2 linked regions of the Cyanobium sp. PCC 7001 genome follow. The protein of the gene in region 1 interacts with the protein of each later gene in a pairwise test. Links are inferred from orthologs where the notes say so. Each region holds a gene or a part of one and is shown on either strand. Other genes may lie near its edges. The genes, in order: crtE and purT.

What was found.
Region 2: the proteins of crtE (region 1) and purT interact in binary tests that used the Escherichia coli proteins (3 or more experiments, as listed by UniProt). The link is inferred for Cyanobium sp. PCC 7001 from one-to-one orthologs.

The regions. Positions count from the first base shown.
Region 1 is NZ_DS990556.1:1,134,225-1,137,336, reverse strand. What follows is about bases 115-2,919. They hold crtE (geranylgeranyl diphosphate synthase CrtE), read left to right. Parts: upstream 115-936; coding sequence 937-1,902; downstream 1,903-2,919. Other genes in these bases: CPCC7001_RS05495 (ATP-dependent RecD-like DNA helicase), read left to right, coding at 2,502-2,919; CPCC7001_RS05500 (divergent PAP2 family protein), read left to right, coding at 1,899-2,459; CPCC7001_RS05510 (hypothetical protein), read right to left, coding at 115-783. Outside these bases: more of CPCC7001_RS05510, read right to left, coding at 1-114; more of CPCC7001_RS05495, read left to right, coding at 2,920-3,112.
Region 2 is NZ_DS990556.1:1,965,967-1,969,148, reverse strand. The notes cover bases 308-3,182. They hold purT (formate-dependent phosphoribosylglycinamide formyltransferase), read right to left. Parts: upstream 2,415-3,182; coding sequence 1,200-2,414; downstream 308-1,199. Other genes in these bases: mraY (phospho-N-acetylmuramoyl-pentapeptide-transferase), read right to left, coding at 3,061-3,182; CPCC7001_RS09725 (hypothetical protein), read right to left, coding at 2,717-2,992; CPCC7001_RS09730 (hypothetical protein), read left to right, coding at 2,536-2,697; CPCC7001_RS15915 (hypothetical protein), read left to right, coding at 994-1,119; CPCC7001_RS09740 (LCP family protein), read right to left, coding at 308-893. Outside these bases: more of CPCC7001_RS09740, read right to left, coding at 21-307. UniProt on the Escherichia coli protein: Involved in the de novo purine biosynthesis. Catalyzes the transfer of formate to 5-phospho-ribosyl-glycinamide (GAR), producing 5-phospho-ribosyl-N-formylglycinamide (FGAR). Formate is provided by PurU via hydrolysis of 10-formyl-tetrahydrofolate.

The sequences.
Region 1 (3,112 bases):
GGCATCCAGCTGGGCCGTCAGCCCGGTGAACAGGGGCTCGGCGTCGCCCACGCTGGAATAGCGCCTGGGCTGCCCCAGAACGTCCTCCAGGTAGGCCTCCGCCAGGGCCAGTTCCGCCAGTTCCCGCTCCAGCTGGGCCGGATCCCCCAGCCGGTAGGCCTCCTGGATCCAGTCGTCCGCCAGGCCGAGGCGCTGGTGCTGCTCCCGCAGCTTCAGGCGCCGCTCCACCCAGCCGTAGGCCAGCTTGGTTTCGGGCGCCATCTGCAGGCTCGCCTCGAGGAACTCGAGATCGGCCCGGCTCACCTCCGGCGGCAGGATCGCCACCAGGGGTTCGTGGAAGCGGGCGTAGCGCTTGGGATCCTCCGCCAGCAGGCTGCGCATCGCCGCCAGCCGCCGGTTGCCGTTGATCACCACCCCGTCGGCGTCCACCAGCAGCGGCTCGGTCTGCACCGCCAGCCGCCGCAGCTCCTGCAGGATCGGCCCCCGGGCATCGCCGGCCTTGGTGAGCAGCAGGCTGTGCAGCAGGGCCTGGGTGTCGGGCCGGTCCTCCTCGCTGTGGAGCCGCCGCAGGCGGGCGGGGTCATCGCCGAGCCGTTCCTCCAGGTCGGCCAGCAGCCGGCCGTTGTCCACCCGGTACACCAGCAGCTCCTGGGCCAGGGGCGCCGCCGGCACCGTGCGGGCGCCGTCATGGAGCGTCACCCAGTGGTCGCGCACGGCCGTGGCGGCGGCGGCGGCGATCCGTTCGCGGCGCCGGGCCGCGGGGAGCAGGGAAGGCAGGGCCATGGTGCAGCCGTTGCGGTGCGGGTTCAGTGTCACCCACGTCCCCTGGCCCGCGGCCCGTGCTCCCGGCCCGGTCTTGCCGAGTGTGTGGCCTGGGCCATCGGCGCCGGCCAGCGCGGCTTCGCCTGAGAGAATCCCCGCAGATCCCATCTCCCCATGACCGCGGCGGTGCGCACGACCTCCGGCAACGCCGCCGGCGGCGACCCAGTGATCAGCGGCACCCAGGCCCCGGCCGGGTTCGATTTCCCCGCCTACCTGGAGGCCGCCCGCCTGAGGGTGGAGGCGGCGCTCGATGCTGCCCTCGGGCCGGAACGGCCGGAGTCGCTGCGGGAGGCGATGCGCTACTCCCTGCTGGCCGGTGGCAAGCGTCTGAGGCCCATCCTCTGCCTGGCGGCCTGTGAGCTGGCCGGCGGGGAGAGCGAGCGGGCCATGCCCACGGCCGTGGCCCTGGAGATGATCCACACCATGTCGTTGATCCATGACGACCTGCCCGCCATGGACGACGACGATCTGCGCCGCGGCCGGCCCACCAACCACAAGGTGTACGGCGAGGCCAACGCCATCCTCGCCGGCGACGCCCTGCTCACCCGCGCCTTCGAGATGGTGGCCCTGCGCAGTTCGGGGGTGCCGCCGGAGCGGCTGCTGGCGGTGGTGGGGGAGCTCTCCCTGGCTTCCGGGGCCCCCGGCCTGGTGGGCGGCCAGGTGGTGGATCTGGAGTGCGAGGGCAAGACCGTGGACCTCGACACCCTCGAGTACATCCACCTGCACAAGACCGGTGCCCTGCTGCGGGCCTGCGTGCTCTGCGGGGCCCTGATCGCCGGAGCCCCCGACGCCCTGCTCACCGCCCTGCGCACCTACGCCCGCGGCATCGGCCTGGCCTTCCAGATCATCGACGACATCCTGGATGTCACCGCCAGCAGCGAGGTGCTGGGCAAGACCGCTGGCAAGGATCTCACCGCCGACAAGACCACCTACCCCAAGCTGCTCGGGCTGGAGGAATCGCGCCAGCGGGCCCAGGCCCTGGTGCTGGAGGCCAAGGAGGCCCTGGCCCCCTTCGCCGCCGGAGGGCGCGCGGCGCCCCTGCTGGCCCTGGCCGACTACATCACCAGCCGTGACCGATGAGGGGAGTGCCGGGTCTGCTCAGCGCTCCCCATGACAGCCAGCCCCTGGTGGCGTTGCTCAGCAACGACGCCCTCTGGTGGGGCCTGGCGGCCTGCGGGCTGGCCCAGCTCTCCAAGCTGGCGATCGAACTGCTGGTGCACCGCCGCTGGCGGCCCGCCGTGCTGTTCGAAACCGGCGGCATGCCCTCCAGCCACTCCGCCCTGCTCACCGGCACCACGGCGGCGATCGGCTGGCAGCAGGGCTTTGCCGATCCCCTCTTCGCCCTGGCGGCCACCCTCTGCTTCGTGGTGCTCTACGACGCCTCCGGCGTGCGCCGCGCCGCCGGCCTCACGGCCCAGCGGGTGAATGGCCTGCCCGAGCGCCTGTGGGAGCCGTCCCAGCCGGAGCCGTCCCAGCTGCGGAAGCCGCTCAAGGAGAACCTGGGCCACACCCGCCTGGAGGTGCTGATCGGCAGCCTGATGGGGCCAGCCATCGCCCTGCCCGGGCTGGTGCTGCTCGGTTCGCCGCTGGACCTGGCCCAGCGCTGGGGTCTGCCGCTGCCCTTCCCCCTGGCCTGAGCCACCCGTTTGGGCCCCTCCTCCCCCTCCCCGCCCCTCCCGTTGACGCCCGGCCAGCTGCAGGCCAGCGAGCGCTTCGCCGCCTGGCTGGCCCAGCCGGCCGAGGGGGTGCCCTTCGTGCTCAGTGGCTACGCCGGCACCGGCAAGACCTTCCTCTCCATGGCCTTCCTGGCCCAGGTGGAAGCCCGCGGCCTGTGCTGGACCGTGGTGGCTCCCACCCACAAGGCCGTGGGGGTGCTGCGCAGCCATCTGGCCCGCGCCGGCCTCATGCCCACCTGGTATCCCTCCACGATCCACCGGCTGCTGCGGCTCAAGCTGCGGCGCCAGGGCGATCGGGAGCGCTGCGAGGAGACGGAGCAGACCGCCGGCGCCCTCGAACATCTGGGCCTGGTGCTGATCGACGAGGCCTCGATGGTGGACACCACCCTGCTGGAGATCGCCCTGCGCTGCGCTCATCCCTTCCGCACCCGGCTGGTGTTCGTGGGGGATCCGGCCCAGCTGCCGCCGGTGGGGGAGCCCAGCAGCGCCGTATTCAGCCTCGGCAGGGCGGCCACGGCCCACCTCACCGAAGTGGTGCGCCATCAGGGGCCGGTGCTGCGGCTGGCGCGGGGCATCCGCGAGCAGGTGCTCCCCTGCCGCCTGCCCCCCGAGCT
Region 2 (3,182 bases), 830 kb from region 1 along the record:
CTCTGCCAGCGAGGGCAGGCTCAGAGATGGCTTTCGGCCATGCCCAGGTCGCCCTCCACGGCGGTGGGGGCGGGGTAGTGCATGTTGCTGTCCGGCATCCAGTAGCTCAGGTCGTTGTGCCAGAACAGCCGGCCCGGCACCTGGGCCGAGCTGAGCCGGGTGTTGGTCATGGCCGACAGCAGCTGCCCCATCTCGATGGGGGAGAGGTCGGTCTGAATGTCCTCGCCGGCGATCCGGAGCAGCTCCGGCAGCTCGGTGAGCATGGATGGGCTCACCAGCTTGCGGAACACCTGGGAGAGCACCAGTTTCTGGCGCTCCATCCGGCCCAGATCGCCCATCTCGTCGTGACGGAAGCGCAGGAAGCCCTCCAGGGACTCACCCTTCAGCACCTGGGGACCGGGGTAGAGGTCGATGTAGAGCCCCTGGGCGTTGTCCACGTAGTACATCCGCTTGGGCACATCCACCTCGATGCCGCCCAGGGCATCGGCCAGCCGCTCCACCGCCCGCAGGTTGATGCGCACGTAGCGCTCCACCGGGGCATCCAGCAGCCGACCCACCTCCTCCTTCACGGCGTCAATCCCGCCGAAGGCATAGAGGGCGTTGGCCTTCACCACCCCCAGCCGCTCCGATTCCACGAAGGTGTCGCGGGGCACCTGGGTGAGCTGGGTGGCCCCGTCCTTCACCTGCACCGTGAACATCACGTCGGTGTTGTCGCCCACCCGGTCGGTGCCGAGCACCAGCACCTGGCGCTGGCCGTTGGTGAACGGGTTCACGATGGCGGCCAGTTTCTCCTTGGGTGCCTCCACCAGTCCAGCCAGGCTGCTGCCCAGCAGGTGAGGGATCGGCCCGGCGAGGGCGAGGCCGCAGACGATGCCCAGGCTGAAGGGGAGCACGGGCAGCCGGAGCCCCCGGGTCTGGCTCTGATGGCCCGGCTTCTTCTGGGGGGCGCTCGTGGGGCTCGTCGCTGGGCCCCCTGCTTGCGGCCCTGGCTCCATGCGGCCCGCGTGGGCGGCGGCCTGGCCGAGCACCGTGACGGTCCTGGATCCGGTGCGGACCTGGCTGGAACCCGCCTTCGAGCGCCGCAGGGGTGACCAGCCGCCCGAATCCCGTGCGTCCTGACGTGGCGGAACCGGTTGGGCCTGGGTCATGGGGGCTCCTGTCGGGCGCACCATAAGGGCCAGAACCCCTGCGCACCAGGGTCAGCCGGCCACCACCCGCACCTGGGCGGCGGCCCGGTCGGCCCGGCCCCGGGCGGTGTCCAGATCCAAGCCCCGGGCCAGTGCCACCCCCATGCGGCGATGGGGCCGGGCATCCGGCTTGCCGAACAGCAGCACCTGGGTGTCCGGCTCGCTCAGGGCCTCCGCCACCCCCTCGAAGCGCACCGCGTCCAGGGCGGCGTCGGCCAGGATGACGCGGCTGGCGGCGGGTCCGAGGCTGTGGATCGCCGGGATCGGCAGACCCAGCACGGCGCGCAGATGCAGCTCGAATTCACTGAGGTTCTGGCCTGCCAGCGTCACCAGGCCGGTGTCGTGGGGGCGTGGGGAGAGCTCGGAGAACACCACCTCCAGGCTGGACCCGTCGGCGGTTCCGCTGCTGCTGCCGTTGCCCCCCCGGCGGCACAGGAAGAACTCGACCCCGAACAGGCCGGCTCCCCCCAGGTTGTCGGTGACGGCCTGGGCCATGGCCTGGGCCTCGGCCAGTTCGGCAGCTCCGAGGGCCGCAGGCTGCCAGCTGCACTGGTAGTCGCCCCGCTCCTGGATGTGGCCGATGGGCGGGCAGAAGAGGGTGGGTCCGTTCCACTGCCGCACGCTGAGCAGGGTGATCTCCAGCTCGAAGTGGAGGAATTCCTCCACGATCACCCGGGTGCCGGAGCCCCTGGCGCCGGCCTGGGCTGCGCTCCAGGCGGCCTCGACCTGTTCCGGGCCCCGCACCACGCTCTGCCCCTTGCCGGACGAGCTCATCACCGGTTTCACCACCACCGGCCAGCCGAGGGGCGCTGCCGCCGCGGCCAGCTCCTCGGCGCTCTCCGCATAGGCGAAGCGGGCCGTGCGCAGCCCCAGATCGCTGGCGGCCAGGTCGCGGATCCTGTCCCGGTTCATCGTCACGGCCGTGGCGCGGGCCGTGGGAATCACGGTGATCCCCTCCTGCTCCAGCTCCGCCAGGGCATCCACCGCCAGGGCCTCGATCTCCGGGATCACCAGATCGGGCCGGTGGGTGCGCACCACCGCCTTCAGCGCCTCCGCGTCCGTCATCGGCACCACCTCGGCGTGGTCGGCCACCTGCATCGCCGGGGCGCCGGCGTAGCGATCCACGGCCACCACCCGGCAGCCGAGGCGCTGGGCGGCCAGCGCCACCTCCTTGCCCAGCTCGCCGCTGCCCAGCAGCATCAGGGTGCGGGGGAAGGAATGCTGCATCGAGCCGCCCATCGGCATGCCGGGAAGGTGAGGGCCACGATCCTCCCGCACCCGGCGTCCGGGGATGGGGCCCAACCCAGGGCGCTGCCTGCTAGAGAAGCTGCTCGCAGGGGCACGGGCCATGGGCAGGCTGATCGCATTCCGCACCGCCGGCGATGCGGCCGATGGCCTGCTGTTCGGCTGGGACATCAACACCCTGCAGAACGGCGTGCTCGTGTACCTGGGCGTCTCTTCCCTGGCCTTCGTGCTGGTGTGGGTGGTGGGCTATCTGCGCAGCCGCTGAACGCCTGCCCACCCCAGGCTCACGGGCCTGCCGGTCCCGTGGCCGCAGGGGGGGCCTCCCCACTCCAGAGGGTGAGCTGGCGCACCGGCGATTCCTCGCTGACGAAGCCGTAGGCCTCGAACACGCCGGGATCGGGGTGGGTGATCCGCTGACCCTCGGCCTGGAGTTCGAGCCGGAATCCCTCCGCATCCATCTGGCGCATCAGGGCCGCCGCTTCCTCGAACCGTGCCGCCATCGCCGCCAGGCTCGGGCAGTCGGCGGTGAGACCGGTTTCCTTCCAGGTGAAGTAGGCCATGGGGAGAGAGAACCGAGGCGGGAACTGCGGGAACGGATGCCGGTGTCGGTGTGGGGTCGCTGTGGCGTTCAGGGCAACAGCACCAGCCCCGCCACCACCAGTAGCAGGCTTGCGCCCCAGAAACGGATCACCACCTGTTCCTCGCCGAGGCCGCCCAGCTCGAAGTGATGGTGGAGCGGGGCCATCCGGA